Regions from separate parts of the Azospirillum sp. A29 genome, predicted to be linked through region 3. Evidence: predicted binding sites of a transcription regulator. Region 3 holds the regulator's gene; each other region holds the start of a gene.
The links. The regulator PhoB, encoded in region 3, activates phosphate uptake and scavenging genes when phosphate is short. The targets are predictions, from matches to a motif close to TNTCATAAAACTGTCA.

Region 1: the regulator PhoB is predicted to act here: its motif matches at 2,166-2,181, upstream of ugpB (sn-glycerol-3-phosphate ABC transporter substrate-binding protein UgpB).
Region 2: the regulator PhoB is predicted to act here: its motif matches at 1,305-1,320, upstream of ABNQ38_RS38295 (DUF47 domain-containing protein).

What each region holds. Positions count from the first base shown of each region.
Region 1 is NZ_CP170466.1:1,128,082-1,131,330, forward strand. It holds gene ugpA (sn-glycerol-3-phosphate ABC transporter permease UgpA) at 1-494, opposite strand, end outside; gene ugpB (sn-glycerol-3-phosphate ABC transporter substrate-binding protein UgpB) at 572-1,927, opposite strand; gene ABNQ38_RS20155 (ATP-binding protein) at 2,236-3,249, opposite strand, start outside.
Region 2 is NZ_CP170470.1:546,285-549,533, reverse strand. It holds gene ABNQ38_RS38305 (glycosyl hydrolase family 17 protein) at 1-602, shown strand, start outside; gene ABNQ38_RS38300 (hypothetical protein) at 609-1,136, opposite strand; gene ABNQ38_RS38295 (DUF47 domain-containing protein) at 1,408-2,052, shown strand; gene ABNQ38_RS38290 (inorganic phosphate transporter) at 2,066-3,079, shown strand; gene ABNQ38_RS38285 (hypothetical protein) at 3,223-3,249, shown strand, end outside.
Region 3 is NZ_CP170466.1:1,749,522-1,752,770, forward strand. It holds gene ABNQ38_RS23220 (Bax inhibitor-1/YccA family protein) at 1-61, shown strand, start outside; gene ABNQ38_RS23225 (S-adenosyl-l-methionine hydroxide adenosyltransferase family protein) at 173-901, opposite strand; gene phoB (phosphate regulon transcriptional regulator PhoB) at 987-1,691, opposite strand; gene pstB (phosphate ABC transporter ATP-binding protein PstB) at 1,794-2,540, opposite strand; gene pstA (phosphate ABC transporter permease PstA) at 2,630-3,249, opposite strand, start outside.

The DNA of each region.
Region 1 (3,249 bases), 620 kb from region 3:
CTGGCGGCCATGATCACCATCGTCAGAGCCTGCCCGCCGTTCAGCCGGTAATCCCAATCATAGCCCAGCGCCCGCAGCGCCCGGCCGAAGGACCCGATGTCGGGGTTGAAGATGAACATCCACAGCACCGCCGCGACGGCCGGAGCCAGCGCGTAGGGCCAGATCAGCAGCGTCTTGTAGGCCCGCGCGCCCTTGATCTTCGAATCGGCCAGCACCGCCAGCAGCAGCGCCAGCCCCATCGCAAGCACGGTCACCGCCAGGCTGAAGACGACCGTGACCTTCAGCGTGTCGAGATAGTTCGGGTCGCCCAGCACATTGGTGAAGTTCTCGAACCAGACGAACTCGCTGCGGATGCCGAAGGCGTCCTGCAGATGCACCGACTGCCAGATCGCGTTGGCTGCCGGCCAGATGAAGAACACCAGCGTCACGGCCACCTGCGGCGCCAGCAGCAGGTAGGGCAACAGCCGGTTGTCGAAGGTGACGCGACGCTGCAAAGGATGGTCTTTCGTGAATGGTAAACAGCGCGATCCTTCCCCCGCCACCGGGCGGGGGAAGGATGTTGCAGACGGGATCAGCCCTTGTTGGCGCGCTCGAAGTTGCGCAGCACGGTGTTGCCGCGCTTGATCGAGGCGTCGAGCGCCTGCTTGGCGTCCTGCTGGCCCTGGAAGGCCTTCTCAAGCTCTTCCTGGATGATGTTGCGGATCTCCGGCAGGTTGCCCAGGCGCAGGCCCATGCTGTTCTCGGTGGTCGGCGTCCGGGTCAGCTGAGCGGCCGGCACGTCGGCGCCGGGGTTCTTCTCGTAATAGCCCTGCGCCTTGGCGAGTTCGAAGCCCTTCATCGTCACCGGAACGTAGCCGGTGTCCATGTGCCACTTGGCATCGACCTCGGGCTTGGCGAGGTAGGTGAAGAACTGCGACACCGCCTTGTATTCGGCCGGCGTGCGCTTGGGCGAGGTCATCACCCAGAAGGCGGCGCCGCCGATGATGCTGTTCTTCGGGCCGTCCTTGGCGAATTCCGGCCAGTAGGGCAGCGGAGCGGCACCCCAGGCGAAGGTCGCCTCCTTCAGAATGCGGCTGCGCAGGCCCGACGAGGCGTGGATCATCGCGCATTCGCCCGACGGGAACAGGGCGTCGGGCTTGTTGTCGCGGCCGCCATACTTGAACAGGCCGTCCTTCTGCATGTCGATCAGCGTCTGGACATGCTTGACGTAGAGCGGGGCGTCGATCTTCAGCTCGGCGTTCAAGCCGCCGAAGCCGTTGGCCTGGCTGGCGAAGGGCGTGTTGTGGATGGCACCCAGCTGTTCGAACTGCGCCCACACCGGCCAAGCGGTGGTCAGCGGGCAGGTGGAGCCCGACGCCTTCAGCTTCTTCGTCGCCTCGATCATCTCCGGCCAGGTCGCCGGCGGCTTGTTGGGATCGAGGCCGGCCTTCTGGAAGGCGTCCTTGTTGTAGAACATGATGGTGCTGGAGCTGTTGAACGGCAGCGCCATCATCTTCCCGTCCTTGGACGAGTAGTAACCCTTCACCGCCGGGATGTAGGCGTCGGCGTCGAAGGACGCGCCCGTCTCCTGCATCAGCTGGTAGACCGGCTTCACCGCCGGACCGGCGGCCATCATGGTGGCGGTCCCGACCTCGAACATCTGCACAATGTGCGGCGCGTTGCCGGCGCGGAAGGCGGCGATGGCCGCCTGCATCGTCTCCGGATAGCTGCCCTTGTAGGAGGCGTTGACCTGGACCGCCTGCTGGCTGTCGTTGAAGTCCTTGGCGATCTGCTCCAGCTGGCCGCCCAGCGGCTGCGGCAGGCCGTGCCAGAAATCGACCACGGTCTTCTGCTGCGCGAGAGCCGAGCCCGGCAGTGCGGCGGCGAACAGCAGGGTGGAGGTGGCGGCGGCGCCCGACAGGAGGGCAAGCTTGCGGCGGGTCAACATGCGGTGGGTCTCCCTATCCCGGTATGGTTCGCGGTTGTCATGAGGGCAACGGGTTGCCGTCCCGCGACGCTTTCGTGAAGTTTTGGTGGCAATCGCAGAGGCCGCCGCACACGCCAATGTGAGCGACGTTGTGTGCGATTGCGAAAAAGACCGGCAGCGCGATGATCGCTTTCGAAACTGTTTGGTTGCTCTAACCGTCACACTGCGCACGCATACACGGGTCTGTCAAGACGCCACATTACAGTTTTATGACGTGAAAATCGCGGCGATAAAATGTTGCAGAGCGAAAACGCGCAAGTGCGGAAGGGCTAATGCTGACAGATGGCATCCGGCCGGCGGACGGGCGGCAAAGACCCCGCCTGTCCGGCCATCAGGCTGCGGCTCAACAGGCGGCGCAGGGCGACCGGATCGCAGGGTTTGTGGACCAGGGGAAAGCCGCTGCGGTCGACGCTGCGCAGGCGGTCGGGATCGGTGTCGCCGGTGACGATGACGCCCGGCACCCGCCGGCCGCAGCGGGCACGGACCGCCTGGATGGCGTCGATGCCGGTCTCCGGCCCCGACAGGCGCAGGTCGGACAGCACGAGGTCGGGTGCCGCCGCACCACCCTCCAGCCCGGCACAGGCTTCGTCAATGCCGCGGGCGGGGATGACCGCATAGCCCCAGCCGCGCAGCAGCAGCCCGATCCCCTCAAGCTGCACCGCATCGTCCTCGATCACCAGCACCGTGCCGGTCACCGCGGGAGCGGCAGCGAAGGACGACTGTCCGGCCGCCGGCTCCGGCTCGCTGTCGGCGGAGTCGTCGCCCGAGCGGTCGCCGTCATTGCCGGCCAGCGGCACCTCCACCGCGAAGACGGAGCCCTTGCCGAGCCTGGAGCGCACCGTCACCGGATGCCCCAGCACCTGCCCCAGCCGCCGCACGATGGCAAGGCCGAGGCCCAGCCCCTGCTTGCGGTCGCGTCCCGGATTGCCGAGCTGTTGGAAATCCTCGAAGATCACGGCATGGTTGGACGGGTCGATGCCGACACCGGTGTCCCACACCTCGATGCGCAGGAACTCGCCGCGCCGCCGCGCCGCCAGCAGGACGCCGCCCTTCAGCGTGTAGCGCAGGGCATTGGCCATGATCGGCCGCAGCAGCCGCTCCATCAGTGCCGGGTCGCTGGTGATGTCGGCGTCGAACGGGTGGATGTTGAGGCGCAGGCCCTTAGCCTCCGCCTCCGGGCCGAACTCCTCCAGCATCTTGGCGAACAGCTCGTCGACCGGGAAAGTCTGCTGCTTGGCGGTGACCAGCCCGGCCTCCAGCGCGGAAACCTCCAACAGGGCGCG
Region 2 (3,249 bases), on a different replicon from region 3:
CCGCCCACCGCACGCTGGCGAGCGGCGGTCTGGCGAGCGAGCCGCTGGTCGGCCTGCGCCACGCCCGCCCGGCCCTGACCCGCACCGAGCGGGTGGGGCGGTGGAGCGCCGTGGCGCTGGGCGTCGCGGCGCTGGTCTGGTCGCTGCTGATCGTCTTCGACGGCCGCTACCGCGACTTCCCCAACCCCTATCTGCTGATCCCGGCGGTGGCGCTGCCGGCGCTGGGCCTGATCCGCGCCGCCCGACGGCCGGTGGGGACGGAGACGCGCGGCGCGCTGGGCATCGCCAGCCTGTTCCGTCCGGCAATTCCCTTTGCCGATGGCGAACCGCGCGGCCTGTGCGGCGCCGTCCGCCGCCTGCCGGTCGAGTCGGTGCTGGGCTTCGGGCTGCTGCTGGCGGCGCTGCTGACCGTGGTGGCCGAGGGCTTCGTGCCGCTCGAATCGCTGATCTACGGCCAGCTGCCCTTCATGGAGGCGCTGCACGAGGTCGAGTGGACCCGGCCGAACTGGGAGGCGCTGGGTTGGGCAGCCTTGCAGGTCCTGCTGGCGCTGCCCTTCCTGGCCGGGGTGTGGAGCGCCCGGCGTCCGCTGCGGCGGATTTAAAGCAGGTCAGGTCCGGATCAGCCCGTCCTGTTTCGTCGGCTCCGGAGCAGGGACGGGGGCCGGGCCGGGGGCGGGAGCGGCGGGCGGCGTCAGCTGCCAGTTGTCCAGGGCCCGTTTCAGCGCGTCGAGCCCGGCGCCGGCCGAGTTCTTCGCCTCGTCCGCCGCGCGGGTGATGGCGGCGCAGAGGTCGGCGCGGCGCTTGGGATCGTTGCGGCTTTCCTCCAGCGCGCGGCCGACGTCGTCGGTCGTGCCGCCGCCCTTGGTGTCAGGCGGCACCGCCTTCGGGTCGATCCCCAGCAGCGGCAGCAGATATTCACGCCCCTTTTCGCGCGCCACCGCCGCGGCCTTGTCGCCGAAACGCTCCGCCGCCGCGACTCCGGTGTCCCAGGTGCTGAGCGCAGCCGAGACGGTCGGGCTGCACCGGCCGGCCGGGTCTGCGGGCGGAACCGTCTGGGCATGCAGCGGGGCGGCGCTCAGCAGCAGCACGGCGAGCGCCGGCATGGCAAGGCGGAAGGCGGGGGGTGGGCACGTCATCGGCGGAACCCTGCGGTCGGGGAAGGGGCTTCGGGGGAGATTTGGGAAGGCGTCCGGCGGCTTTCCATGGGGTCTGCCCAAGGGCGGCCAGCCCAACTGGTCTGCCGGATTGGTTGGAGGGGTGAAAAGCGGCGATATGCCGCGACCTGTGGCGATTTTGCTACCAAATGACTGTTTCATGACCTTTACATGACATGCCGCCGCTGCACCGCACCGCGAAGCGTGCTAAGAGCAGCGCCAAACCATTCCAGTCTACGCGAGTCACCGTCCCATGCTGCTGCGCGCATTCCGTTCGCTGATGCCGAAGGAGGAACGCTTCGTCGACCAGTTCGTCGAGCAGGCCCGCCATATCGTGGCAGCATCCATTGCGCTGGAAGCGGTGATGGATTCCGGACCGGACGACCGCGTGCAGAAGGTCGCCGCGCTGAAGCGGGTGGAGAAGGACGCCGACCGCGTCGCCAAGGATGCCGGGCGCGACCTGCACCGCGCCTTCATCACCCCCTTCGACCGCTCGGACATCCTGTCGCTGATCAACGCGCTGGACGACGCCATCGACCTGATGGACGAGGTGCCGCGCCATGCCGGCCTCTATGGCATCGAGGCGTTCGACGAGCCGATGCGCCGCTTCGTCGCCCTGATCCGCCAGCAGGCCGACGTGCTGGTCGAACTGATGCCGCTCCTGGGCTCCATCGCCCGCAACGCCGAGCGGATCGACCATCTCTGCGGCCGGCTGTCCGACATCGAGGACGAGGCCGACGACATCCTGCGCAGCGCGCTCCAGTCGCTGATCGCGGAGAAGCCGGACATGATCGCCTTCCTCGGCCGGCGCGAGCTGTACGAGATGCTGGAGGCGGTGACCGACCGGTGCGACGACGTCGGCGACCTGGTCGCGGGCATCACGCTCGATCAGGTCTGAGGCGGTCCCGGTCATGGAGGCCCTGCAACTCGGCCTGCCGGCGATCGCCGTCATCGTTCTGGTGGCGCTCGCCTTCGACTTCATCAACGGCCTGCACGACGCGGCGAACTCCATCGCCACCGTGGTGTCGACCCGCGTGCTGTCGCCCAAGCTGGCCGTCCTGTGGGCGGCCTTCTTCAACTTCATCGCCTTCCTGTTCTTCGGCCTGCATGTCGCCACCACCATCGGCACCGGGCTGGTCGATCCGCTGGTGATGGACCCGGCGGTGATCCTGGCGGCGCTGATCGGCGCCATCGGCTGGAACCTGATCACTTGGTATCTCGGGCTGCCGTCCTCCTCCTCGCACGCGCTGGTCGGCGGCATCGCCGGGGCGGGCATCGCCAAGGCCGGTTTCGGCGCCATCATCGGCAGCGGCTTCACCAAGACGGCGGTCGCCATCGTGCTGTCGCCCGGCATCGGCCTGCTGCTGGCGCTGTTCCTGATGCTGGTGCTGTCCTGGGCGCTGCGCCGGGCCGCCCCCTTCGCGGTCGACCGCCAGTTCCGGCACTGGCAGCTCGTCTCGGCGGCGCTGTACAGCCTGGGCCATGGCGGCAACGACGCGCAGAAGACGATGGGCATCATCGCCGTCCTGCTGTTCAGCCAGGGCATGCTGGGCGATACCTTCCACGTTCCCTTCTGGGTCATCATCGCCTGCCAGCTGGCGATGGGGCTGGGCACCATGATGGGCGGCTGGCGCATCGTCCGTACCATGGGGTCGCGCATCACCGACCTGAAGCCCTACCAGGGCTTCTGCGCCGAGACGGCGGGCGCCATCACGCTGTTCGGCGCGACGTGGCTGGGCATCCCGGTTTCGACCACCCACACCATCACCGGCGCCATCGTCGGCGTCGGTTCCGCCCGCCGGACCTCGGCGGTGCGCTGGGGGCTAGCGGGCCGAATCGTCTGGGCCTGGGTGCTGACGATTCCCGCCTCCGGCATCGTCGCCTGGCTGTCCTACCTGCTGGTGGCGAGCGTCCTGCACCCGTAAGGGCCTCGATCCGGGGGGAGAACACCCTGTGAACGAGGGGGCGGATGGCGGTACGAACGGATAAGCCCTTCGTGACGCAGCCCGCCCTTGACCCGCAAGGGCGGGAACGGCAGGATCGGTCCGGTGGAGACAGGATACCGGTCATGCCGCATATCGAACGCACCGACCAA
Region 3 (3,249 bases):
GGACTTCATCAACCTGTTCCAGTTCCTGCTGCAGTTCCTGGGCCAGCGCAACAACGACTGATCCCCAGACATCAGATCAGAGACATCTGACCCGAGACGCCTGATCGGACAAGCATCGGATCACGCGCCAGCCGCCCGGAAGCACCCGCTTCCGGGCGGTTTTCTTTTCCGGTCAGGGCTCGACGGTCACCGGGTCGCCGACCTTGAGACCCAGCACGCGGTCGGCCCGCCCGCGGTTGACGGCGATCTCCGCCAGCCCGTTGGAGTTCTCGTACCACAGCGGCTCTCCCGGCCCGACAGCGCCGAAGGTGCGGGCACGGGCGATGCGGGCGCCACCGGCGGTCAGCACCGCATCGGCGGGCAGGGCGGATGCCCGCATGCCGGTCATGGCGTTGCCGTAGACATCGACATAGACGATGCGGGCCAACTCGTCCGGCCAGTCCGGCCGGTCGATGGCGGCGGGATCGAGCGGGCTGCGCGCGACGGCCTGCCCGGTGGCGAGGCTGGCGGCGACGGGGGCGAACAGGTCGCGGCCGTGGAAACTGGCGGACAGCCGGTCCGGGATCCAGTCGATCTTCCAGACGTTTAGCGACGTTGCGCGGCGGGCGATCAGGGCGAACAGGCCGTTGTCCGGACCGACGAACCAGCGCCCGTCGGCCTCCACCATCACCGGCTGCCGGTCGGTGCCGACGCCGGGATCGACGACAGAGAGAAAGACGCTGCCGGCCGGGAAGGCCGGGGCGTAGGCCGCCAGCAGATAGGCGGACAGCTGCGGGTCGAAGGCGGGGGCGTCGGCGAACAGGTCGATGACCGGCACGCCGGGTGCCTGTTGCGCCAACACCGCCTTCATCTGGCCGGTGTAGGGACCGGATAGCCCGAAATCGGTGAAGAGCAGGATCATTAGGGGCATGGGGGAGGGCATGGAGGCAGTCTCACCAGTGCTGCGGTGGTTCGGCCCCCATCCTACCCCCATCCCAACGCTGGGCTCACACCGACTTGGTATCCAACGCGTAGCCGGCCGACCGCACGGTGCGGATCAGGTCCAGCTCGTCCTCCTCGTTCATCGCCTTGCGCAGGCGGCGGATGTGTACGTCGACCGTACGCGGCTCGACGTACACGTCGTGGCCCCATACCAGATCGAGCAGCTGCTCGCGCGAGAAGACGCGGCCGGCATGCTGCATGAAGTGGCGCAGCAGGCGGAATTCGGTCGGGCCGAGGTGTACGTCCCGACCGTTGCGGCGGACGCGGTGGGCGGCCAGATCCATCGTCACGTCGGCGAAGGTCAGCACCTCGTCGGTCATGCCGGGCGAGGCGCGGCGCAGCACGGCGCGCATGCGGGCGACCAGCTCGGTCGGCGAGAAGGGCTTAGTGATGTAGTCGTCGGCCCCGGAATTCAGGCCGCGCACCCGGTCGCCTTCTTCGCCGCGGGCGGTCAGCATGATGATCGGGATGTCGCGGGTCTTGGCGTTGCGGCGCAGCTGGCGGCAGACCTCCAGCCCGCTCATCAGCGGCAGCATCCAGTCCAGCAGGACGATGTGCGGCGTCTGTTCGCCGGCGGCCAGCAGGGCCTCCTCGCCGTCGCTGGCGGTGGCGACGCGGAAGCCTTCCTTTTCAAGGTTGTACTTCAGCAGCGTCAGGATGTCGGCCTCGTCCTCGACGATCAGGACGAGCGGCTTCAGGGCCGCATTCATGGTGGCTCCGTTCACAGCGCGCGTCTCGACGTTAACCGGCATGGCACAGCCTTTTCAACAAAGGAGGGAAGAGGGGCGGGCGTCAGGCACACAGGGCGGATCTCAGCCATAGCGGCCGGTGATGTAGCCCTGGGTGCGCTCGTCGCGCGGGTTGGTGAAGATTTCCTCGGTGTCGTCGCACTCCACCATCTCGCCCAGATGGAAGAAGGCGGTGCGCTGCGACACGCGGGCGGCCTGCTGCATGTTGTGGGTGACGATGACGATGGTGTAGTTGGCCCGCAGCTCATCGATCAGTTCCTCGATGTGGGCGGTCGCGATGGGGTCGAGCGCCGAGCAGGGCTCGTCCATCAGGATCACCTCGGGGCTGACGGCGATGGCGCGGGCGATGCACAGCCGCTGCTGCTGGCCGCCGGAGAGGCTGGTGCCGGGTTCGCGCAGCCGGTCCTTCACCTCGCCCCACAGGCCGGCGCGCTTCAGCGAGGTCTGCACCACCTCGTCCAGCTCGTCCCGGCCGGAGGCCAGCCCGTGGATGCGCGGGCCGTAGGCGACGTTGTCGTAGATCGACTTGGGGAAGGGGTTCGGCTTCTGGAACACCATGCCGACGCGGGCGCGCAGCTGCACCGCATCGACCGCCTTGCCATAGACGTCCTCGCCGTCGAGCGCGATCCGCCCCTCGACCCGGCAGCCCTCGATGGTCTCGTTCATCCGGTTCAGGCAGCGCAGGAAGGTCGACTTGCCGCAGCCGGACGGGCCGATCAGCGCCAGCACCCGGTTTTCCCGGATGTCGAGGTCGATGCCCTTCAACGCCTGCTTGGCGCCGTAGAACACCTTCACCCCACGGGCGGTCATCTTGTTGGGCAGCGCGGCGCCGGAGCGTTGACCAGCACGGTCGTCGGCACGGGGCCGCAGCTTCAGCGGGTTCTGAATGCTCATGACGCTCACCACCGTCTCTCGAAAATCTTGCGCAGGATTACGGCCGCGCCGTTCAGCAGGATCAGGACGCCGAGCAGGATCAGGATCGCCGCCGAGGTGCGCTCGGTGAAGGCCCGCTCCGGGCTGTCGGCCCACATGTAGATCTGCACCGGCAGCACCGTGGCGCTGTCGGTCAGCCCGTGGGGGATGTCGACGATGAAGGCGACCATGCCGATCATCAGCAGCGGCGCCGTCTCGCCCAGCGCGCGGGCCATGCCGATGATGGTGCCGGTCAGGATGCCGGGCATCGCCAGCGGCAGCACATGGTGCAGCACCGTCTGCAGGGGCGAGGCGCCGATGCCCAGCGCCGCCTGACGGATCGACGGCGGCACCGCCTTCAGCGCGACGCGGGACGCGATGATGATGACCGGCAGCGTCATCAGCGCCATCACCAGCCCGCCGACCAGCGGGGCGGAGCGCGGCATGCCGAAGAATCCCAGGAACACGGCCAAACCGAGCAGGCCGAAGATGATCGACGGCACCGCGGCGAGGTTGTTGATGTTCACCTCGATCAGATCGGTCCAGCGGTTCTTCGGCGCGAATTCCTCCAGATAGACCGCGGCGGCGATGCCGGTCGGCACCGACA